One region of the Consotaella aegiceratis genome, then DNA from elsewhere that is predicted to be linked to it. Evidence: predicted binding sites of a transcription regulator. Region 1 holds the regulator's gene; each other region holds the start of a gene.
The links. The regulator LexA, encoded in region 1, represses DNA repair genes until DNA is damaged. The targets are predictions, from matches to a motif close to TGTTCNNNNTGTGTTCNG.
Positions count from the first base shown of each region.

Region 2: a site for LexA is predicted at 4,021-4,038, ahead of SMD10_RS18890 (ATP-dependent helicase). Genes of this name have one in related genera too.
Region 3: a site for LexA is predicted at 2,185-2,202, ahead of parE (DNA topoisomerase IV subunit B). Genes of this name have one in related genera too.
Region 4: a site for LexA is predicted at 2,220-2,237, ahead of SMD10_RS06205 (YifB family Mg chelatase-like AAA ATPase). Genes of this name have one in related genera too.

Region 1 is NZ_JAZHFT010000025.1:32,591-38,349, forward strand. It holds gene SMD10_RS16350 (peptidylprolyl isomerase) at 1-278, shown strand, start outside; gene trpD (anthranilate phosphoribosyltransferase) at 275-1,306, shown strand; gene trpC (indole-3-glycerol phosphate synthase TrpC) at 1,303-2,115, shown strand; gene moaC (cyclic pyranopterin monophosphate synthase MoaC) at 2,112-2,615, shown strand; gene SMD10_RS16370 (molybdopterin molybdotransferase MoeA) at 2,620-3,828, shown strand; gene lexA (transcriptional repressor LexA) at 3,902-4,657, shown strand; gene SMD10_RS16380 (ComEC/Rec2 family competence protein) at 4,914-5,759, opposite strand, start outside.
Region 2 is NZ_JAZHFT010000033.1:13,687-19,445, reverse strand. It holds gene SMD10_RS18900 (sensor domain-containing diguanylate cyclase) at 1-739, opposite strand, end outside; gene SMD10_RS18890 (ATP-dependent helicase) at 1,236-3,995, opposite strand; gene SMD10_RS18885 (TIGR02587 family membrane protein) at 4,295-5,155, shown strand; gene SMD10_RS18880 (hypothetical protein) at 5,171-5,617, shown strand; gene SMD10_RS18875 (YeiH family protein) at 5,627-5,759, opposite strand, start outside.
Region 3 is NZ_JAZHFT010000014.1:67,582-73,340, forward strand. It holds gene parE (DNA topoisomerase IV subunit B) at 78-2,117, opposite strand; gene SMD10_RS11820 (alpha/beta hydrolase family protein) at 2,397-3,260, shown strand; gene glnA (type I glutamate--ammonia ligase) at 3,351-4,760, opposite strand; gene SMD10_RS11830 (P-II family nitrogen regulator) at 4,815-5,153, opposite strand; gene SMD10_RS11835 (NAD(P)H-hydrate dehydratase) at 5,439-5,759, shown strand, end outside.
Region 4 is NZ_JAZHFT010000006.1:29,104-34,862, reverse strand. It holds gene ggt (gamma-glutamyltransferase) at 1-652, shown strand, start outside; gene SMD10_RS06215 (Ldh family oxidoreductase) at 661-1,650, opposite strand; gene SMD10_RS06210 (Lrp/AsnC family transcriptional regulator) at 1,842-2,090, shown strand; gene SMD10_RS06205 (YifB family Mg chelatase-like AAA ATPase) at 2,309-3,841, shown strand; gene SMD10_RS06200 (nucleoside triphosphate pyrophosphohydrolase family protein) at 3,865-4,182, shown strand; gene SMD10_RS06195 (class I SAM-dependent methyltransferase) at 4,353-5,024, shown strand; gene SMD10_RS06190 (glutathione S-transferase family protein) at 5,019-5,714, opposite strand.

The sequences.
Region 1 (5,759 bases):
GCCAGCTGGGACAGGCCGGCGCCACGGCGGCCTTTTCGGGCGGCGTCGGCACGGCGGCCCAAGCTCCCGCGCCGAACGATTCGCGCATCCTGATCAAGGTGAAACAGGTCGCGCCGCCGGCCGATCCGCAGTCCAACGTGTCCGAGCAGCAGCGTCAGCAGTTGGCGACCACGATGGAGAACGATCTGTTCCAGAGCTACATCGCGCTGCTGCAGGGCGAGTATCCGGTTCGCGTCTATCCGCGTGCCGTCGAACAGGCACAGGGGATGCTGCGATGAGCACACAACTCAAGCCTCTTCTCGGCAAGGTCGCGGCCGGGGCGGCGCTCAGCCGCGCCGAGGCGGAAGAGGCCTTCTCGATCCTGATGTCGGGCGAGGCCACGCCGTCCCAAATCGGCGGCTTCCTGATGGCGCTTCGCGTGCGTGGCGAGACCGTCGACGAGATCGCCGGCGCCGTCTCGGTGATGCGCGCCAACATGGTGCCGGTCGAGGCGCCGAAAGAGGCGATCGACATCGTCGGCACCGGCGGCGATCATGCCGGAACGCTCAACGTCTCGACCTGCTCGGCATTCGTCGTGGCCGGCTGCGGTGTGCCGGTCGCCAAGCACGGCAATCGGGCGCTGTCCTCCCGCTCCGGCGCCGCCGACGTGCTGATCGCGCTTGGCGTCAACGTCGATCTGAAGCCGGCGGCGATCTCTCGCTGCATCACTGAGGCCAATGTCGGCTTCATGTTCGCGCCGGCCCACCATTCGGCCATGCGCTTCGTCGGTCCAAGCCGCGTCGAACTGGGCACCCGGACGGTCTTCAACCTGCTCGGTCCGCTGTCCAATCCGGCGGGCGTCCGGCGCCTGCTGGTCGGTGTCTTCGCTCCCGAATGGGTGGTGCCGATCGCCGAGACGTTGCGCGCCCTCGGGACGGAAGCGGCCTGGGTGGTCCATGGCGACGGGCTGGACGAGATGACGGTCTGCGGCTCGACCCAGGTTGCGACGCTGACCGACGGCCAGATCACCACGTTCACGCTCGAGCCGGAATCCGTCGGCCTCGAACGCCATCCCCTGGCCGGCATCAAGGGCGGCGACGCCGAGGCGAATGCCGCCGCGCTGCGAGCGGTCCTGGAGGGTAAGCCGAGCCCCTATCGCGACATCGTGCTGCTCAACACCGCCGGGGCACTGGTGATGGCGGGCCGGGCCGAGGACCTGCGCGACGGCATCGAGCAGGCGCGACAGGCCGTCGACCAGGGTGCGGCGCTCGCCGTCCTCGACAAGCTGGTCGCGGTCAGCAACGATGCGGCGGAGGCGACCGAGTGACCGACATCCTCAAGAAGATCGAAGCCTATAAGCGCCAGGAGATCGCAGCCGCCAAGGCGCGAACCTCGCTGAGCGAGATCGAGGCTCGGGCGAAAGCGCAGAGCGCGCCCCGCGGCTTCGCCGAGGCCCTCAAAGGCAGGCAGGCCGACGGCGGCTTCGCGCTCATCGCCGAGGTCAAGAAGGCGAGCCCGTCGAAGGGCCTCATCCGCGCCGATTTTGATCCGCCGATCCTCGCCAGGCAGTACGAGGCAGGCGGCGCCGCCTGCCTTAGCGTGCTGACCGATACGCCTTCGTTCCAGGGTGATCCCAGCTTCCTGACGGCCGCGCGGGACGCCGTGTCGCTGCCGGCGCTGCGCAAGGATTTCATGTTCGAGCCGTATCAGGTGGTCGAGGCCCGCGCCTGGGGCGCCGACGCCATCCTGATCATCATGGCCGCCGTGGACGACGCCTGTGCCGCGGAGTTGGAGGACACGGCTGCCGGTCTCGGCATGGACGTTCTCGTCGAGGTGCATGACGAGGCCGAATTGGAACGGGCGATGAAGCTGCGCTCGCCGCTGGTCGGCATCAACAACCGCGATCTCAAGACCTTCCATACCGATCTGGCCGTGTCGGAGCGCTTGGCGAAGCTCGTGCCCGACGACCGGCTGCTGGTCGGCGAAAGCGGCATCTTCACCCACGGCGACTGCCAGCGGCTTGCAGACGCGGGTGTTCGCGCCTTTCTCGTCGGCGAGAGCCTGATGCGACAGGCCGATGTCACTGCCGCGACCCGGCTGCTTCTGACCGGCGTCGAGGCGGGAGCCGCAGCATGACGGATACGCCCCAGGCCTCTGAGACCGGTCTGACCCATATCGACGCCAGCGGCCATGCGCGCATGGTCGACGTCGGCGAAAAAGTCGAAACGCAGCGCGTGGCGCGCGCCGAAGGGCTCGTTCTGATGACGCCCGAAACCCTGTCGCTGATCGTCTCGGGTCAGGCCGCCAAGGGCGACGTGCTGGCGGCCGCGCGCATCGCCGGCATCATGGCGGCCAAGCGCACCTCAGAACTGATCCCGCTGTGTCATCCGCTGATGCTGAATTCGGCGAAGGTGGACCTCGAAGCCGAACCCGCCCTGCCCGGTCTTCGCGTGACCGCGACGGTCAAGGTCGGCGGCAAGACCGGCGTCGAGATGGAAGCCTTGACCGCCGTCTCTGTCGCCTGCCTCACCGTCTACGACATGGTCAAGGCGGTGGAGCGCGGCATGACCATCACCGGTATCCGCCTGCTGGAGAAATCAGGCGGCAAATCCGGAACCTGGACTGCAGGAGCATAACATCATGATTTCCGTCGAGGAGGCGGTCGCCCAGCTCGTCGAAGGCGTGGAGCCGGCGTCGGGCACGGAAGACGTCGCCCTTCATGACGCGCTCGAACGCGTTCTCGCCACCGAGCTTCGCGCCACCCGCACCCAGCCCGATTTCGATTCGTCGGCCATGGATGGTTACGCCGTCCGCGCCGCCGATCTCGCCGATTTATCGCGGTCGCTCGAGGTGATCGGCGAGGCCGCCGCCGGCAGCGCTTTCGACGGGTCCGTCGGCAGCGGTCAGGCCGTGCGTATCTTCACCGGCGCGCCGGTGCCCGCCGGAGCCGACAGCATCCTGATCCAGGAGAATGCCGAGACGCTCGGCGATCGCCTGATCCGCGCCACCGCGGCGCCGTCTACCGGTCAGCACATCCGCCCGGCCGGCAACGATTTCGCTCAGGACGACATCCTGCTGTCCGTCGGCACCTGGCTGCGTCCGGGTGCCCTGGCCCTGGCGGCAAGCGGCGGCCATCCCATTCTGACGGTGCGGCGGCGTCCGCGAGTGGCCGTGCTGGCGACGGGATCGGAACTTGTGGCACCCGGAGAGCCGGTCGGTCCAGCTCAGATCGTCGCATCCAACGGCTATGGTGTCGCGGCCATCGTCCGGCGCGCCGGCGGCGAGATTCTGGACTATGGAATCGCCCCCGACGATCCCGCGAAGATCGCCGCCTGCGTCGATCGCGCGATCGACGAGCGAATCGATCTTCTGGTGACGATCGGCGGTGCTTCGGTCGGCGATCACGACCATATCGGTGCGGTCTTCGAGGCGAAGGGCGTTTCGCTCGATTTCTGGAAGGTGGCGATGCGGCCGGGCAAGCCGATCATGGCTGGGCGGCTGAACGGCATGCGGCTGATCGGGCTGCCCGGCAACCCGGCATCGAGCCTGGTGGCGGCCTCGGTGTTTCTGCGGCCGTTGGTGCGCGCGTTGGCTGGCCGGCAACCCGAACCCTTGACCCGAGTGGGCCGCACGGGCGTGGCGCTGCCCGCCAATCCGAGCGAACGCACGAACTTCCTGCGCTCCATATCGGAATTGTCGGCAGAGGGCGGCGCGATCGTGACGCCGATGGACCGGCAGGACTCCTCGCTCCTGTCGATCTATGCCCGCGCCTCGGCTCTGCTGATGCGGCCGGCTCAAGCGGCTCGTGCCGAAGCGGGGGATCCCTGCCTCTACGTCGACCTCGACTGACGAGTTCCGCTTGCGGAACACAACTAGAACAGCTAGATTTGTTCAGGTTTTGTTTTCGGAGGGATTCGCGGCGATGCTGACGCGCAAGCAGCACGATCTGCTGGTCTTCATTCATCAACGATTGAAGGAGGAAGGCGTGCCCCCCTCCTTCGACGAGATGAAGGACGCACTCGATCTGCGCTCGAAGTCGGGAATCCACCGGCTCATTACGGCGCTGGAGGAGCGGGGCTTCATTCGCCGGCTGCCGAACCGAGCCCGAGCCCTCGAAGTGCTCAAGCTGCCGGAGGGCATGCCTGAGCCCGCCAAGGCGAGAACCGGCTTCACGCCGAGCGTCATCGAAGGACGGGCACAGACCCCCAAGGCCGAAAGCGTCTCCCTGCCCCGCATCGGTGCGTTGGCCCGGCCGAGCCGCCCTGCGCCGGTCGAAGTGAGCGACGGAGCGGCGCTCAGCGTTCCGGTCATGGGGAGGATCGCCGCCGGCGTGCCGATCTCGGCGATCCAGCACCCGACTCATTCGATTCCGATCCCCGCCGACATGATCGGTGGCAGCGGCGAGCACTATGCGCTGGAGGTGAAGGGCGATTCGATGATCGAGGCCGGCATCCTCGACGGCGATACCGTGGTCATCCGTCGCTCCGATACGGCCACGCCCGGCGATATCGTGGTGGCGCTCGTCGACGACGAGGAAGCCACCTTGAAACGCTTCCGGCGACGCGGCGACCGCATTGCCCTGGAGGCGGCCAACCCGGCCTATGAGACGCGGATCTTCGGCTCGGATCGGGTGAAGGTACAAGGTCGGCTGATCGGGCTCATTCGCCGCTATTCCTAGAACGCCGCCCGTCGACCGAGGGCACGAATATCGTCGTGGCTCATCCATAGTCTTGCTCTATTGCAGGAACGCGGACACGGAGTGAGGTAACGGCTCCTCACAGCGTCATCCTCGGCCACCGTGCCGAGGATCCAGACCGCGTTGCCTGCCGCCGAGGCCGGATATCGGTCTACGCCGTAGCGCTGTGTGGCTGCCATCGTCTCCGGCAAGCATCAGCGCTCGGATCGATCCTGGAGATGGTCGATCGGCGAAGCTCTCAATCCTCGGATTTGCCGGCCTCGCCGTCAGCAATCTCCGGCTTTCGCCAATATTCCGGCCAGGGCGCCAGCCGATGGGCGTTCCACTCGGCGGGAACCGGGCCGATCGCCGTCTGCATCTCCGCCCGGCCCGTGGCCGGCGAGCGGGAAATAGCCAGTGATCCGGTGCGCCGCAGTGTCCTAAGCGTAACGAGAAGCGCGCCTGAGCGGCAGGCGTCCAGTCGGATCGCCCGTGCGACGATGGCGACGTCGGCCTCGTCGCAGGCTCGCCCGGTGAGTTCGTAGTCGTCGGTCCACACGATCGTCAGTCCCGAGCGGCTGACGGCGCGGCAGAAAGCCTCCTCGCAATCGAATGGCGAACCGGTGTCGGCGGTCGCCGTGCCGCCTCCATAGGCGCGCAGCCATTGGTCCGCGACGAACCCGTTGGGTCGCTCCTTGCGGAAGGAGACAGTGCCGTCCTCGGCGATCAGGGCCACCTCCTCGCCATCCTCGAAGATCAGCAATTCGGGCGGCGAGCCGGTCGCCAGCGCCAAAGCCAAACCGATGCCGGCCAAAGGCACCGCGATCCAACGCAGGCGGCTGGCGCAGAGGGTCGCCACCAGCAGAGCAGCCGTCAGCACCGCCAAGGCGAGCGGCGAGACGATCCCGCTCGCCGCGTCGGGCATATGGTCGGCCGTCAGGTGCGCGATGGCGAAGATCGCATCCAGTCCGATCGCCAGCAGATGCAGGAACGGCGCGTCGAGGCCAAAGGGCATCGCCAGCACGGACAACAACGCCAGCGGCATCACCCAAAGGCTGAAGATCGGCAGCGCCAGGAGATTGGCGACGAGGCCGAACGGCGCGAG
Region 2 (5,759 bases), on a different contig from region 1:
GGCCGACGAACAGGCTCGAATATTTGGTGAAGAACGTCTCGATGCCTTCCGGTTTGGTCGCGCCGATCTCGCCGGCGGTGCCGCTGCCCGGTGCGACCAGCACCGTCCCGTCGACCCGATAGAGGCCGATGGTGCTTGCCTTGCCGAGCCCGACCGAATCGAACTTGTCGGCGAAGTAGTCGAGATTGACCAGAACGGCGGCGACGCCGAGGAAGGTCCCGTTGGCGTTCTGCAATTGCCGGCTGAAGCCGACCACGGGTTGGTTGGTCGCCGGATCGATGAACGGCGCTCCGATGAACAGGCTGTGGCTCGATCCGCCGGCGTGTTTCTGGAAGAAGTCGTAAGGGGCGTAGGAGACCGCATCGGGGCGCCTATCGGAATAGCCCTCGATGAACCCCATGGCATCGAAGATCAGCAGCCGTCCGGCATGAGACAGCGGGCCCGAAAGCATCTGCAGCGTGGTGCGCGTCTGGGGCGCGGTGGAAAAGATCATTGCCGACTGCAGGGCGCGGAGCGAATTGTCGAACATTTCGACATCGCGCAGCACGTCGCGGCTGACCGAGTTCACGTGCTCGTCCATGGAAATCATCGCCTGGTCCCAGGCGTCGCGGCGCAGTTCAAGCAGCAGGGCGGCGAAGACGCCGAGAAAGCCGGCGACGAGCAAGAGAATCAAGCCGTTGTTGAAGCGCAGCGTCTCCTGAAGGCGGCTTTTCCACAAAGGCTGGGCCTGCTCTCCCATGGGGCCCCCCGATCCCAAGCGCGTCTATCATGCGTAGCGCGCGAGACGCCGGCGCGATCGAATCTATCGCGAATGCTTACTATCTAGGCGTGTGGCGTTAACAAATCGTGTCCGGAAGGTAGACTTATCGAACGATCGCAATCTTCGCGCCGCTCGCTGGAGCGTGACCTCCGTCCGACAGAGTGTTGATGACGATCTAAGCTTAGGATTCCATTGCGGAATGGGAGGGATGCTGCTTTGGAAAACCCGTACACGAGCCTTTGCTGAAGTTGTGAACCGCGCGATAGGATCTCTTGCCATCGCCGGTCACACCGCTCCGGATCGGTGCGCTGAGACCCGGCTCCTCGTGGTTCGAGTCCAGCGTTTGCGCGCGTCGACCAAACCTCCGGCAAACCTCGCACTTCAACGACCGCAGGCAGGCTCAAGGGGCCAGCGAAGCTTTCGCATCCGCCATCGGGCCCGCGACAGAAGCAACCCCGATGGCCGATACGCTTTCCTACGTCGCCTCGACGAACCCGTCGAGCACGCGCTTCTGGCCGGCTTTGTCGAAATCGACGGTGAGCTTGTTGCCTTCGACGCCGGCCACCGTGCCGTTGCCGAATTTCAGATGAAACACGCGGTCGCCGACGGAGAATTTGCTTTCCTCCTGGCTGACCGATTTGGCCACGAGTTCCCCGGCGATTTCGCGGGGGCCTCCGGCGCGGGCGGACGAATAGAGGCCGGCGTCGCGCCGGGGCGGCTGATTGTGGCCACGCCTCGATCCGCCGCTATCCATGCGACCGGCAAAGCCGGGCGCGTCGTTGCCGGTGGCGCCCGAGCCGGCGTCGAACCCGGCTTCGCGCGCATAGCGGTCGGCCTTGGCCTTCACGCCGTCGTCGTCATAGCTGAACTCGCGCGTCCGTCCGCCCGACCAGCCGTCGCCCTGGCGCGCTCTGCCGCCGGCCTGTGCGGCCTGCGCTCTGCGCCAGCCGGGCGTGCGGTAGGCCGCTTCGCTGAAACCGGTCGGCCCGTCCCAGCGGCTGGCGCCGTAGCCGCCGAAGCCGCCGGCACCATAGCCGCCATAGGACGACGAGGCTTCGATGACCTCCACATGGGCCTCCGGCAACTCGTCCAGAAACCGCGACGGGATCGTCGATTGCCATAGGCCATGGATGCGCCGGTTGGAGACGAACCAGATCTTCACCCGCTTCTTGCCGCGCGTCAGGCCGACATAGGCGAGACGGCGTTCTTCCTCGAGGCCGGACCTGCCGCCTTCGTCGAGCGCGCGCTGATGCGGAAACAGGCCTTCCTCCCAGCCGGGCAGGAACACCGTCTCGAATTCGAGCCCCTTGGCCGAATGCAGCGTCATGATCGAGACGGCGTCGAGGTCCTCGTTCTGATCGGTCTCCATGACGAGGGCTACATGCTCCAGGAAGGCGGGGAGCGACTCGTATTCCTCCATGGAGCGGATCAGCTCCTTGAGGTTTTCCAGCCGCCCCGGCGCCTCGGCCGAGCGGTCGTTCTGCCACATTTCGGTGTAGCCGGACTCCTCGAGAATCTGCTCGGCGAGCTCGGTGTGCTTGGTCGACGGCAGCAGCGAGGACCAGCGGCGCATGCCCTCGACCACCGTGCGCAGCGCATTGCGCGGCTTGGGTTTCAGCTCCTCCGTATCGACCATTTCCAGCGCGGCGGCGATCAGCGGGATGGAGCGCTGGCGGGCATAGTCGTGGAGCAGACGCACGGTGGCGTCGCCGAGCCCGCGCTTGGGCGTGTTGACGATGCGTTCGAAGGCGAGATCGTCGGCCGGCTGGCAGACGCAGCGGAAATAGGCGAGAGCGTCTCGGATCTCCATGCGCTCGTAGAAGCGCGGACCGCCGATGACACGGTAGTTGAGGCCGAGCGTGACGAAGCGGTCCTCGAACTCGCGCATCTGGAACGACGCGCGCACCAGGATCGCCATGTCGTTGAGCGCGTGCTCACGGCGCTGAAGCTGCTCGATCTCCTCGCCGATGGCGCGCGCTTCCTCCTCGGAATCCCAGGCGGCGTTGACCTCGACCTTGTCGTCGTCCGGATGGGCGCGCTCGGTGAACAGCGTCTTGCCGAGCCGATCCTCGTTATGGGCAATGAGATGGGAGGCGGTGCCCAGGATGTGGGCGGTGGAGCGGTAGTTGCGCTCCAGCCGGATCACGGTCGCGCCAGGGAAGTCGCGCTCGAAGCGTAGGATGTTGTCCACCTCGGCGCCGCGCCAGCCGTAGATCGACTGATCGTCGTCGCCGACACAGCAGAGATTGACGAGGGCAGGGCCGTTCGATGAAGGACCGATCTCCCCCCTCGTGGGGGAGATGCCCGGCAGGGCAGAGGGGGGCGATCCGGCACCGGCGCTCCCCCCCTCTGTCGCCTGCGGCGACATCTCCCCCACGAGGGGGGAGATCGGCGCATGGTCCGACGCGACGGGCGCACTGCGGCTCTGCGGCCGCTGCGCCAACAGCCGCAGCCAGAGATACTGCGCGACGTTGGTGTCCTGGTACTCGTCGACCAGGATGTAGCGGAACCGGCGATGATATTCCGCCAGCACGTCGGGATGGGCCTTGAAGATCGCGATGGGATGCAGGAGCAGGTCGCCGAAGTCGCAGGCGTTCAGCGCCTTCAGCCGAGCCTGATAGGCGGCATAGAGCTCGCGCCCCTTGCCGTTGCCGAAGGCGCGCGCATCGCCCTCCGGGATGTCCTTGGGCGTCAGTCCCTTGTTCTTCCAGCCGTCCAGCATGTTGGCGAAGGTGCGCGCCGGCCAGCGCTTGTCGTCGAGATTCTCCGCCTGGATCAGCTGCTTGATCAGCCGGATCTGGTCGTCCGGGTCGAGCACGGTGAAATTCGACTTCAGGCCGGCGAGTTCGGCATGCCGGCGCAGGATTTTCACGCCGATGGAATGGAACGTGCCGAGCCAGGGCATGCCCTCGACGCTTTCTCCGACCAGCAGGCCGACACGCGTCTTCATCTCACGCGCCGCCTTGTTGGTGAAGGTGACGGCGAGGATCTGGGAGGGGTAGGCGCGTCCAGTGGCCAGGATATGCGCGATGCGGGTGGTCAGCACCCGCGTCTTGCCGGTGCCGGCGCCGGCCAGCACCAGCACCGGGCCCTCGGTCGTTTCCACGGCGGCGCGCTGCTCGGGATTGAGGCCGTCCAGATAGGACGGCACGCGCGCGCCACGAGCGGCAAGGGCACGGGCCGCGATCGAGCCGCCGCGCGCCGGCGGGGGAGCCTGGTGATCAGAGTCGTCCATGACGCTCTATCTAATGGATTCGGTGCAGAACACTAGGGGAACGACGCAGGCACTTCGCCCATCCCGCCACGCGCCCTCGGCGTCCGCCGATGATATCAATGCTGTCGAACCATAAGGATATTTTATTCTGGATTTAAGAAAAACATCGGCATCCCAAGCAATGAAAGTAACCATCAAGCGGAAAAAGATCTCGACTTTACCGCGAGCTAACGACTCGAGCGCGTGATAAAGGTCGAGAAGCCGGCCGTGCTTGACTGCCGACGGCCGGCAAAAGGGACGCAAGCTCCCGGAGGTCGGTCATGCAGGGTTTGGACAAGGGTATCGGCCATCATCAGCCGAAAGCGACTGCGGTGTCGGACGAACGCTTCCTGGTGGGCGTCCTGCGCGCCCTCGGCGGAGGATTGATCTTCGGATTGCCGATGCTGATGACTCAGGAAATGTGGTCGCTCGGCTTCACCATCAGTCCGCTGCGGCTGGGCTTGCTCGTGATCCTCCATTTGCCGCTGCTGGTCCTGCTCGCCGCCCATATCGGCTTCGAAAAGGCGACGGGGTGGAGCGCCTGCCTCCGCGACGCCGTGGTGGCCTACGGCCTCGGTATCGTATCGAGTGCGCTGATCCTGGTCGTCTTCGGTGTGATCTCGGACGAGATGCCGATCTCCGAGATCGTCAACAAGATCGCCATCCAGGCGGTGGCGGCGAGCCTCGGCGCGTTGCTCGCCCGCAGCCAGCTCGGCGGCAGCCCGGCCGAGCCAAAAGGGCGGGGAGCGCTCGCCTATCCGAGCGAACTTTTTCTGATGGCGGTCGGCGCCCTGTTCCTGTGCCTCAACGTGGCTCCGACCGAAGAGGTCGTGGTGATTTCCTACAAGATGACGGAGTGGCATGCTCTCGTTCTGATCGCGATGTCGATCCTCGCCATGCATGCCTTCGTCTTCACCGTCGGATTCCACGGTCAGGAGGATGCGACGCCGGACGCGGCATGGGGCAGCGATTTCGTCCGCTTCACGGTGGTGGGTTATGTGCTGGCCTGCCTTGTCAGCCTCTACGTTCTGTGGACGTTCGGCCAGCTTGCCAATGACTCGTTGCCCCATATTCTGATGATGATCAGCGTGCTCGGCTTTCCCGCTGCGGTTGGCGCCGCGGCAGCGCGGCTGATCCTGTAAGGGAGGAAGAAGGCCATGACGAACCTCGTTTCCATGCATGCCACGGCTCACGAGATGGACGACGACGCCGCGCCGCAGCGGCAAATCGGCGGAGCGCGGCTTGTCGAATGGATCGTCGGCGGCGTCGCGGGGCTGCTGCTCCTCGGGATGGTCGGCGTGATCCTGTCGGAAGCCATCCTGATGGACGATCGCGAGCCCCGGCTTTACGCGCTGGTGGAGCGGGCCGAATTCACGCCGTCCGGCTATCAGACGCAGTTTCGCATCTACAACAAGGGTGACGAAACCGCGGCCAATGTGGAGGTCATCGGCCAGATTCGCAGCGGCGATCGTATCCTCGAAACCAGCCAGGCGCTGCTCGACTACGTTCCGGCACGATCGTCGGCAGGCGGCAGCCTGATCTTCCAGCGCAATCCCAAGGGGTTCAACCTCGAAGTGGCGCCGCGCGGCTTCTCGGAGCCCTGATCGTTCCGCCTAGAGACCCGTCAGCTCGACGGCGCCGAGTCCGAAGCCGGCGATGAAGAGCCAGGCGAGAAGCCCGAGGAGGGCCGGACGCAGGCCCTCCTGCTTCAGACGCCCGATATGAGTGTCGAGACCCATGGCCGCG
Region 3 (5,759 bases), on a different contig from region 1:
CCAGCGCCACAAAAAAAGCGCGGGGTGATTACGATGTAGAGCGGTCCGAAGGCGGCCGTCGTCCCGACCGCGTAGCCTCAGATGTCTATCGCCTCGTCTTCCGCGAACGCGGCACGCTCCTGAATGAAGCGGAAACGGGCCTCCGCCTTGTTGCCCATCAATGCATCCACGGCGCCCGCCGTGCCGCTTTCCGGCGCATCGTCAGCCACGACCCGAAGCAGCGTCCGCTTGCGAGGATCCATGGTGGTTTCTTTGAGCTGCGACGGCAGCATCTCGCCCAGACCCTTGAAGCGGCTGACTTCGACCTTGCCGCGACCACTGAACTCCTTCGCCATCAGGCGCTCCCGGTCGCGATCGTCGCGGGCATAGGCCGTCTTGCCGCCCTGGCTCAGCTTGTAGAGCGGTGGCACCGCAAGAAAGAGGTGGCCTTGCCGGATCATCTCCGGCATCTCGCGGTAGAAGAAGGTGATCAGCAGCGACGCGATGTGCGCGCCGTCGACGTCGGCGTCCGTCATGATGATGACGCGCTCGTAACGCAGATCTTCCTCGCGGTATTTCGACCGCGTGCCGCAGCCCAGCGCCTGGACAAGGTCGGCGATCTGCTGGTTCGCCCCCATCTTTTCACGTCCGGCACTGGCGACATTGAGGATCTTGCCGCGAAGAGGCAGGATCGCTTGGCGCATCCGGTCGCGTGCCTGTTTGGCGGAGCCGCCGGCCGAGTCGCCCTCGACGACGAACAGCTCAGCGCCGGCCGCGTCCTTCTGGCTGCAGTCTGCGAGCTTGCCGGGCAGGCGGACCTTGCGCGTCGCGGTCTTGCGCGCGACCTCCTTTTCCTGGCGCCGGCGCACCCGCTCCTCGGCGCGGTCGACCACCCAGTCGATCAGCCGGGCGGCGTCCTGCGGGGAGGAGGCGAGCCAGATGTCGAAGGAATCGCGCATGGCCGCTTCGACCATCCGCTGCGCCTCGACGGTCGCCAGGCGGTCCTTGGTCTGGCCGACGAACTCGGGCTCGCGGACGAAGACGGACAGCATTGCCGACGCCGTCAGCATGACGTCGTCGGCCGTGACGATGGCCGCCCGCTTGTTGCCAGAGACCTCAGCGAAAGCCTTGAGCCCCCGCGTCAGCACGGCGCGCAGGCCGTATTCGTGCGTGCCGCCCTCCGGCGTCGGAATGGTGTTGCAGTAGGAGTGGACGAAACCGTCGTCGGCCGTCCAACTCACCGCCCATTCCACCGCGCCGTGACCCGTGACCTTTTCGGTCCGGCCGGAGAAGATCTGCGCGGTGACGCGGCCGTCCTGGCCCAGCGTATCGTCGAGGAAATCCTTCAACCCACCAGGATAGTGGAACGTCGCCCGCGACGGCAGCTTGCTTGCCTCGCCGAGCAGCGCAGGATCGCAGGACCAGCGGATTTCGACGCCGCCGAAGAGATAGGCCTTGGACCGCGCCATCGAAAACAGCCGGGCCGGATCGAAGCGCGCCTGGGCGCCGAAAATCTGAGGGTCCGGCAGAAACCGGACGCGCGTGCCGCGACGGTTCTGCACCTCGCCGACTTCCTCGAGCGCCGACGTGGCGACGCCGCGCGCATAGGTCTGGCGGTAGAGCTTACGGTTGCGGGCGACCTCGACCTCGAGCCGCTCGGACAGGGCATTCACCACGGACACGCCGACGCCATGCAGGCCGCCCGACGTCTCGTAGACCTTGGAGTCGAACTTTCCGCCGGCGTGCAGCGTGGTCATGATGACCTCGAGCGCCGACTTGTTGCGATATTTGGGATGCGGGTCGATCGGGATGCCGCGGCCGTTGTCGGTGACCGAGAGAGAGCCGTCCGCCTCCAGCGCGACCTCAATGAAGTTGGCATGTCCGGCGACCGCCTCGTCCATCGCATTGTCGATGACCTCGGCGAAGAGATGATGCATCGCCTTGTCGTCGGTGCCGCCGATGTACATGCCGGGGCGCCGCCGGACGGGCTCCAGCCCCTCCAGCACTTCGATGTCAGCGGCCGTATACTCCGCGCCGTTGACCTGCGTCGTCGCCGGCGCTTCCACCGGTTTGGGGCGCGCAGGAGACCGGGGGGCGCGTACCCTGGCAGTCGCGCCGGAGAAGAGATCGTCGCTCATGAAATCAGCAGTGCCGCCTGAGTGCCTGGGAGGAACTGGAGAACGGATACCATGGATCGTGCGTATACTTTCACGAAATGTTCTTCAAGCGATCCATATCGAATCAGGGTGGTCTGGCCCTGGATTCACAGACTTTTCAACGATAAATGACCACAAACGGCCGGTGAGCGGGCGTCGCCACAAAACTCGCCCAAAGTCGTGGATCGAAGGGGACAGGTGATTCGGAAGCTTGCAACTGAGCGTCGGCGCGGTCGCACGGCCGCCGTCGGGACACTGGCCTTGATCTTCGCGACCGCGTCGAGCCTCGCCACTGCGGAGCCTTTGACGCTGCCCTCTTATAAGGACGCGCTGTTCGCCTATCCAGGACTGACCGCCTATCGAGACGACGGGCGCTATGTCGACGTCGACTATTCCGAAACGCGGGACATCGATCAGCGCGACGCCGTGCCGGAGCGCCGTGTCCGCCCGAATTATGTCAGCCGGATCGCCGCCGGCCTGAGCCATGAACAGACGCTGCCGACCGAGGCCGGGCCGTTGCCGGTGGCCACCGTGGGAGACACGGCCCATCCGCATGCCATCGTCGTCTTCATCCACGGCCGCGGCGGCGACCGCCGGCTGGGGATGAACGACTGGACCTTTGGCGGCAATTTCAACCGCCTGAAGAACCTGATGGTGAAGGCGGGAGGGCTCTATGTCACCGCCGACGCCGGCGCGTTCCAGCCGGACGACGCGGCCCGCATCCGCGGACTTCTGGAGCAGCTGGGGCGCAACAATCCCGGCACGCCGCTGGTGCTGGCCTGCGGCTCCATGGGCGGCGAACTGTGCTGGCAACTCGCTGGAGAGCCGTTCTTCGCACGCTCCGTAAACGGATTCGTCCTGCTGGGCGGCAACTCCAGTTTGGAGCGCTATCGGCGCATGCATTCGGCCGCCGGCACAACGACGATCCCGCTGGTCATGGCGCAGGGAACGGAGGATTCCGTCTATCCCTGGTCCCGCCAAAAAGCGGCGTTCGATGACATCCGCAAGGCCTATCCGCAGCAGCCCGTCCGGTTCGTCTCTTTCGACGGAGGCAGCCATGGCACGCCGATCCGCATGATCGACTGGCGCACCGCGCTGAACTGGATCTTCGCATCTATCCGGTAACCTGCGGGCGGCAGCCTGCAAAAACGCATCCCGAAACGCAGAAGGCCCCGCCGAAGCAGGGCCTTCCCGATGCAGTGGAAGCCGGACGGCTCAGACCGAGTAGTACATCTCGAACTCGACCGGATGCGGCGTCATCTCGAAGCGCAGCACCTCGGCCATCTTGAGCTCGACATAGGCATCGATCTGGTCGTCGTCGAAGACGCCGCCGGCCTTCAGGAAGTCACGGTCGGCATCGAGATGCTCGAGCGCCTCACGAAGCGAGCGGCAGACGGTCGGGATGTCCTTCAGCTCCTCCGGCGGCAGATCGTACAGATCCTTGTCCATGGCTTCGCCCGGGTGGATCTTGTTCTTGATGCCGTCGAGACCGGCCATCAGCATCGCCGCGAAGGCGAGGTACGGATTGGCGGTCGGATCGGGGAAGCGGACTTCCATGCGCTTGGACTTCGGCGACTGGCCGAAGGGGATGCGGCAGGACGCCGAACGGTTGCGCGCCGAGTAGGCGAGCAGCACCGGAGCCTCGAAGCCCGGAACCAGACGCTTGTAGGAGTTGGTCGACGGATTGGTGAAGGCGTTCAGCGCGCGAGCGTGCTTGATGATGCCGCCGATGTAGTAGAGGCAGGTCTCGGACAGGCCGGCGTACTCGTTGCCGGCGAAGACCGGCTTGCCGCCCTTCCAGATCGACTGATGCACGTGCATGCCCGAGCCGTTGTCGCCATAGACCGGCTTCGGCATGAAGGTCGCCGTCTTGCCGTAGGCGTTGGCCACCTGATGGATCACGTACTTGTAGATCTGCAGCTTGTCGGCGTTGCGGGTCAGGCTGTCGAACTTCATGCCGAGCTCGTGCTGAGCCGCAGCCACCTCGTGATGGTGCTTCTCGGTCTCGACGCCCATCTCGGCCATGACCGTCAGCATCTCGGAGCGGATGTCCTGAGCCGAATCGATCGGCGGCACCGGGAAATAGCCGCCCTTGACGCGCGGCCGGTGGCCGAGGTTGCCGGTCTCGTATTCGGCGTCGTCATTCATCGGCAGCTCGGTGGAATCGAGCTTGAAGCCGGTGTTGTAGGGGTCGGCCTTGTAGCGGACGTCGTCGAAGATGAAGAACTCGGCCTCGGGACCGAAGAAGGCGGTATCGCCGATGCCCGACTGGTTGAGATAGGCCTCGGCCTTCTTGGCGGTGCCGCGCGGATCGCGGTTGTAGCTCTCGCCCGAGATCGGATCGAGAATGTCGCAGACCACGGCCATGGTCGACTGCGCGAAGAAGGGATCCATATGGGCCGATTCCGGATCGGGCATCAGCACCATGTCGGACTCGTTGATCGCCTTCCAGCCGGCGATCGACGAACCGTCGAACATCACGCCTTCGGCGAATGCGTCTTCATCGACGACAGCGACGTCCATCGTGACGTGCTGCATTTTGCCCTTGGGATCGGTGAAACGGAGATCGACGAATTTGACGTCGTTGTCCTTGATTTGTTTCAGCACGTCGTTGGCCGTCGTCATAGCGGTCCTTTCTACTAAACGACAAAGTTACGAAAATGAGGAGGTGAAGTCCGTTCAGACAGCGTCTGTGCCGGTCTCGCCGGTGCGGATACGGATGGCTTCCTCGATGTTGGAGACGAAGATCTTGCCGTCACCGATGCGCCCGGTCTGAGCCGCCTTGCGGATCGCCTCGATGGCGCCGTCGACCGCCTCGTCCGCCAACACGATCTCGACCTTCACCTTGGGAAGGAAGTCGACAACGTATTCGGCGCCGCGATAGAGTTCGGTGTGCCCCTTCTGACGACCAAAGCCCTTGGCCTCGGTGACGGTGATACCCTGCAGCCCGACCTCCTGAAGGGCTTCCTTCACCTCGTCCAGCTTGAAAGGCTTGATGATGGCCTCGACCTTCTTCATCGACAATCCTTCTCGACGTCTTCTCCGCCCACGAGTCCCCGCCCGTCGCCCGAACGGATGCAGGAGCCGTGCCAACTATGGTCTCTGGCGAACCGCCGCGCCCGGCGCGGCTGTACCCCTTCAACCGATAGGCTTTTCGGCCCGAACGGGCAACCACCATCGCGATTCTGGCCGTTTGATCCCGCACTTTCCCGGTTTCTGTCCACTCCTATGACAAACGGACTATTCTGCCTGCTGAGCAGGCTGAATAATCCCGCGCCAACATGCACATGAAATGAGCACTTCATGGTTCGATCAACCGACGATCTTTGCCTGTTAATACCGGAAGAGATGGCTCTTGCCGACCAACTGGCGATCGCCGGGGGCGTTCCGGGGATCGTTTTGATGGAAAATGCCGGGCGTGCGGTCGCCGAAGCCGCAAGTTCGGCGTTTCCCGAGGCGCGCCGTATTGCCGCACTTGCGGGTCCCGGCAACAATGGCGGCGACGCCTATGTCGCGGCCCGCCATCTGCGAGCGGAGGGGCGCGACGTTACCATATTCGCTCTCGACCCGAATGCCGGGCTGAAGGGCGACGCCGCGGTGGCCGCAAGCGGTTGGGGCGGAGCG
Region 4 (5,759 bases), on a different contig from region 1:
GCTTATCGGCGGCGACGCGGCGCTCGCCGAGGACGAGGTCGTCGCCGGCACACCGCCCTGGGACCACGCCATGCTGTGGGGCGACGACCAGGCGTTGGAACTGCCCTGCACCAGCCACTTCTCGATCGTCGATGCCGACGGCAATGTCGTCTCCATCACCACGACGATCGAAAACGGCTTCGGCTCGCGGCTGATGACGAACGGCTTTCTCTTGAACAACGAGCTGACCGACTTCTCCTTCGCCACGCAGGAGGACGGACGGCCCGTCGCCAACCGCGTGGAGCCGGGCAAGCGGCCGCGCTCCTCCATGTCGCCGACCATCGTGATGAAGGACGGCAAGCCATGGATCGCCATCGGCTCGCCCGGCGGCAGCCGCATCATCGGCTATGTCGCCGAGGCGCTGATCGCGCTCATCGACTGGAACATGGACGTGCAGGAGGCGGTCTCGCTGCCGCATCTGGTCAACCGCTTCGGCCCATTCGACCTGGAGGCCGGCACCAGCGCCGAGGATCTCGCCGGGCCGCTGGCGGAGGCCGGGTTCGAGACCAATGTCACAGATCTTGATTCCGGCCTGCACGGCATCGTCATTACGGCCGGCGGCCTGGAGGGCGGTGCCGATCCGAGGCGCGAGGGCGTCGCGATCGGCGACTGACCGGGCCGCTAGAGACCCCGGATCGTCGCCAGCACGTCGTCCTCGATGTCGATTCCCTGCGTCTCCGCCTGGCGCCGAAGCTCCTGGCCGCGGCGTCCGGGGATGCGCGCGCCCTCCTGGGCGGCGACGGCCGCCGCCATCGCGGCCAGACGCTCGACCGCGCCCGGTCCGCCGATCCGCTCGGGGTCGAGTGCCAGGATTAGATGGCCAAGCGCCGGCGCCGATCCTTCGGCGTCGAGCAGCGAGTCGGCTTCGAATCCGAATTGCGCGCCGGTCACCCCGGCCGCGAGCATTTCGACCATCAGCGCCAGGGCCGCACCCTTGGCGTCGCCCATCGGCGCCATCGTGCCGGCGATCGCCGCGTCGGGATCGGTGGTGGGATTGCCGTCCCTGTCGAAGGCCCAGCCCTCGGGGATCGGCACGCCCTTCTGCCGCGCCGCCATGACCTTGCCGCGCGCCACCTTGGAGAGCGAGAGGTCGACCACCACCGGGTCGCCGTGCGCCACCGGCGCGGCGAAGGCGAGCGGGTTGGTGCCGAACAGCGGCAGGCGACCGCCCCAGGGCGCCATGGCGGCCGGGGCGTTCGCCACCATCAGCGCCACGAGGCCGACCTGGGCGAACCGTTCGACCGTCAACCCCAGGACGCCGGCATGATGCGACCGCCGGATCGCGGCGACCGCCACGCCCTGTTCGCGCACCAGCGCCGGCAGTTCGCCAACGGCGAGGTCGAGCGCCGGGTAGGCGAAGCCGTAATGGGCGTCGATCCGCAGCACGCCCGGCGCGATCCGCTCAAAGCTCGGACCGGCGCGGCCATCCACCTTGCCCGCCGACACCTGGGCGGCATAGATCACCACACGGCGCAGCCCGTGGCCGGACTGGCCGGCGGCCTCGGCGTTGACCAGGGCCGCCGCGACGGATCGGGCGGCGGCCGGCGCCGTGCCGACACGCTCCAGCGCCGCGCCGACGAGCGCCTCGGCATCGGCCAGCGATAGTCTCATGGAGGGATCCTTTCGAATGGGCGGGAGCAGCGCGCGAGATGTCGCGTGTTGCGAGCCTTAGCACAAACATCCGCAGACGGTTGACGGCCGCGCCGCGCCGCTTCAAACCTGCGCCCAGCTTTTTTGCCCGGCCTGCAACCGTGATCCGGTGGCCCGCACGCCGGCGCACCATCAACGCGAGGAAACCGTCGATGAAGCCGATCTTCGTTCAGTTCAAATGCCGGCCCGGACAGGCCTATCAGGTCGCCGACACTCTGGTCGAAACCGTCGAGGAAATCTCCGAGGTCTATTCCACTTCGGGCCATTACGACCTGATCGCCAAGTTCTACCTGGACGACGGGCAGGACATCGGCCGCTTCGTCACCGAGAGACTGCAGCCGATGGACGGAGTGGCCGACACGTTCACGCTCGTCGCCTTCAAGGCCTTCGGCCGAACCTGATCGCAGGGTTCCCGGCTGCGGCTCGGGAGTGGTTCACGTCGGTGCCGCCCGCCGGAATCCGCTCCAGACCGGCCGGCGTCATTGACGAAAATCGTGCTGGTTGCAGAGCTTAAGCCAATTGGCCGGCTTTGTTCCTTTAATGTTCTTGTTTTATCCTCGATCCTAAGTTACGCTTCTTGGAACATCGGTCGTGGTGGACCGCCAAAGGGAGCGTGGACATGGTGGCTCGAGCCCGAACGGTTGCCTTTCACGGCGTGGACGCGGTTCCTGTCGACGTCCAGGTGATGGTCGCGCCGGGCAAGATGGGCATGCAGATCGTCGGCCTGCCGGACAAGGCCGTGGCCGAGAGCCGGGATCGCGTGCAGGCGGCGCTCCACGCCTCCGGCTTGGCCATGCCGCCGAAGAAGGTCACGGTCAATCTCGCTCCCGCGGACTTGCCCAAGGAGGGTAGCCATTTCGACCTGCCGATCGCGCTCGGCCTGATGGCGGCGCTCGGCGCGATTCCATCGGACGCGCTGCAGGGCTTCGTGGTGCTCGGCGAATTGTCGCTGGACGGCATGATCGCCCCGGTGGCGGGCGTGCTGCCGGCTGCGATGGCGGCCAACGCCGCCGATTGCGGGCTGATCTGTCCGGCCGATTGCGGTTCCGAAGCCGCCTGGGCGGATAGCGAAATGCCGATCGTCGCCGCGCGCAGCCTGATCCAGATCGCCAACCATTTTCGCGGGACACAGGTCATCGCGCGCCCCGAGCCGGCCATTCGCTCGTCGGCCGTCGGCCTGCCCGATCTGGCCGACATCAAGGGCCAGACCGTGGCCAAGCGGGCGCTGGAGATCGCGGCTGCGGGCGGCCACAATCTGCTGATGGTCGGCCCGCCGGGCTCCGGCAAGTCGATGCTGGCGCAGCGCCTGCCCTCGATCCTGCCGGCGCTGACGCCGCGCGAACTCCTGGAAGTGTCGATGATCGCCTCGGTGGCCGGCGAGATCGGCGACGGCAAGCTGTCCGACCGCCGACCCTTCCGGGCGCCGCATCATTCGGCCTCGATGGCGGCCATGGTCGGCGGGGGGCTTCGTGCCCGGCCGGGCGAGATGTCGCTCGCCCATCGCGGCGTGCTCTTCCTCGACGAGTTCCCGGAATTCTCGCCCGTCGTGCTCGATTCGCTGCGCCAGCCGTTGGAGACTGGAGAATGTGTGATTGCCCGCGCCAATCACCGGGTGACCTATCCGGCCTCGATCCAGTTGGTGGCGGCCATGAACCCTTGCCGTTGCGGCATGGCGGGCGAACCGGGCCACACCTGCGCCCGCGGCCCGCGTTGCGCAGCCGAGTATCAGGCGCGCATCTCAGGGCCTCTGATGGACCGCATCGACCTGCGCGTCGACGTGCCCGCCGTGACGGCCAGCGATCTGATCCGGCCTGCGCAGGCGGAAAGTTCGGCGGTGGTCAAGGCGCGGGTGGAGCGTGCGCGCGCGCTTCAGTCGCAGCGCTATGAAGCGATGGGCCTGTCGCCGGCGACGGTGAATGCCCAGTGTTCGGCGGCGCTGGTCGAGACAGCGGCGGCGCCGGACGATGCCGGGACCCGGCTCCTGCGCGACGCGGCCGAGCAGATGAAGTTTTCCGCGCGGGCCTATCATCGGATTCTCAAGGTGGCGCGCACGCTCGCCGATCTCGACGGTGCCGAGACCGTCGGTCGGCTGCATCTGGCCGAAGCGATCTCCTACCGCGCAGCCGGAGAGCGGCTGCAGGCGGCGGCCTAAGCGGAAAACAGGAGCGAGCCCGCATGTTGGACAGGCTGAGGCATCAGTTCGAGACGGCGTCGGCGAGCTACGCCGCGAAGAACGATCTGCGGCGCGACGCCGATTGGTTCGTTCTCAAGATGCACGAAGAAATCGGCGAATTGACCCAGGTCTGGAATGCGCTGAGCGGACGTGGCCGCCGACGCGGGCTGGCCGAGGGTCAACTTCGACAGGCGCTGGCTGACGAGACCGCGGATCTGCTCGGTCACGTCCTGCTGTTTGCCGATCGGAATGGCCTTGATCTGTCGTCCGCGATCGAACGGAAATGGCGGTTCAGGCCCGATCTCGATGGCAGCGAATGAGGTCTCGCCGATCCGAACCTGGAGCGGCGGAGTGAAAAGCCGGGATCGAGCGTTTAGGGAAATTGTGGCGTCGCATTGGATTTGTCAGGAACGGGATCCTTTTTGCTCCGATGCTCCAGTCGATCGCAATGACAGCGACATGGCGAAAAGCCGGTTGAACGGAACCATTGATGTCTGAAGGCACCCACCATGGTGGCATCGTGACGATGATACCGAACATTGCAGGCTACGACAGCATCGCGCCCCGCTTCGAGGCCGCCCGGCGCCTCAAGCGCTGGGAATTGCCGTTCTTCGAGGCATTGGCCGGCAGGCTGGCGCCCGGCGCGAAACTGCTCGACTGCGGCTGCGGCACGGGCCACGCCGGCCTGACGTCGATGGTCGAGGCGGGCGTCGAGATCACCGCGCTGGACGGCTCCGCGCCCATGCTGGCACTCTTCGGACGGCGCTACCCGTCGGCGCGAACGGTGCTGAGCGACATGCTCGACTATCGGCCGGACGAGCCGTTCGACGCCATCATCGCCTGGGATAGCTTCTTTTACCTCGACCATGTCGAGCAGGAGCGAATGCTGCGCCGCTTCGCCGAATGGCTGCGGCCGGGCGGCCTGTTACTGCTGACCACCGGCCCGGGCCATTCGACAGTGATCGGTCAGATGTTCGGTGTCGACTTTTCCTATGCGAGTTTTGCCGGCAGCGACTATCGCGCCTTGATGGGGGCGTGTGGTCTCTCGGTCGAGTGGGATCGGTTCGACGAGCCGGGAACGCAGGTCCATCGCGTCTGGCTGGCGCGAAAGGGACCTCTCGCGCCCGCTGCACGGGCTGCGGGCGCGCCGCAGGCCCTATGACGATGCCGGCACGGCCTGGCGCTCGTCGGCGATGATGGTGGCGACGGCGGCGATTTCGGCCTCGTGTCCCGGCTCGCGCCAGGGCTCGGCCATCGCCGCCTCGTACCATTCGCGCATCGCCGGAAATTGCCGCAGCCGTTCCGCATAAGCCGCTGCTTCCGGCGGCAATTCCAGGCCGTAGGTCTGGACGCGATAGGCCACGGGCGCGAAGAAGGCGTCGACGGCGGTAAAATCAGAGCCAGCGAGGAATGGCCCGCCGAATCGCTGCAAGCCCTCCGTCCAGACTTCGCAGAAGCGCGCGATGTCGCGCTGCAAAGCCGGTGTCATCTCCTTGGGTCGTGCCCGCACCCCGCAATTCATGGTGCAGATGGCCCTCAGCGTTCCATAGCCGGCGTGCATCTCGGCGGCGGCCGATCGGGCAAAGGCGCGGGCCGGCGCGTCGGAGGGCCAGACGCCGGGGTGACGCTCGGCGAGATATTCGACGATCGCAAACGAGTCCCAGACCCGGATCTCGCCGTCGTGCAGGCAGGGCACCAGTCCGTTCGGCGAGAAGTGTCGATAGCGCTCGAAGTTCTCTGCTTCGAACGGTACGAGGCGCTCCTCGAACTCGATGCCCAGTGCCTTCATCAGCACCCAGGGCCGCAGCGACCAGGACGAGTAGTTCTTGTTGGCGATGAAGAGTTGGTACATAAAGCCTTCCTCCGGCCGGCGCGGCGCGCCTGAATGCGACAGGCT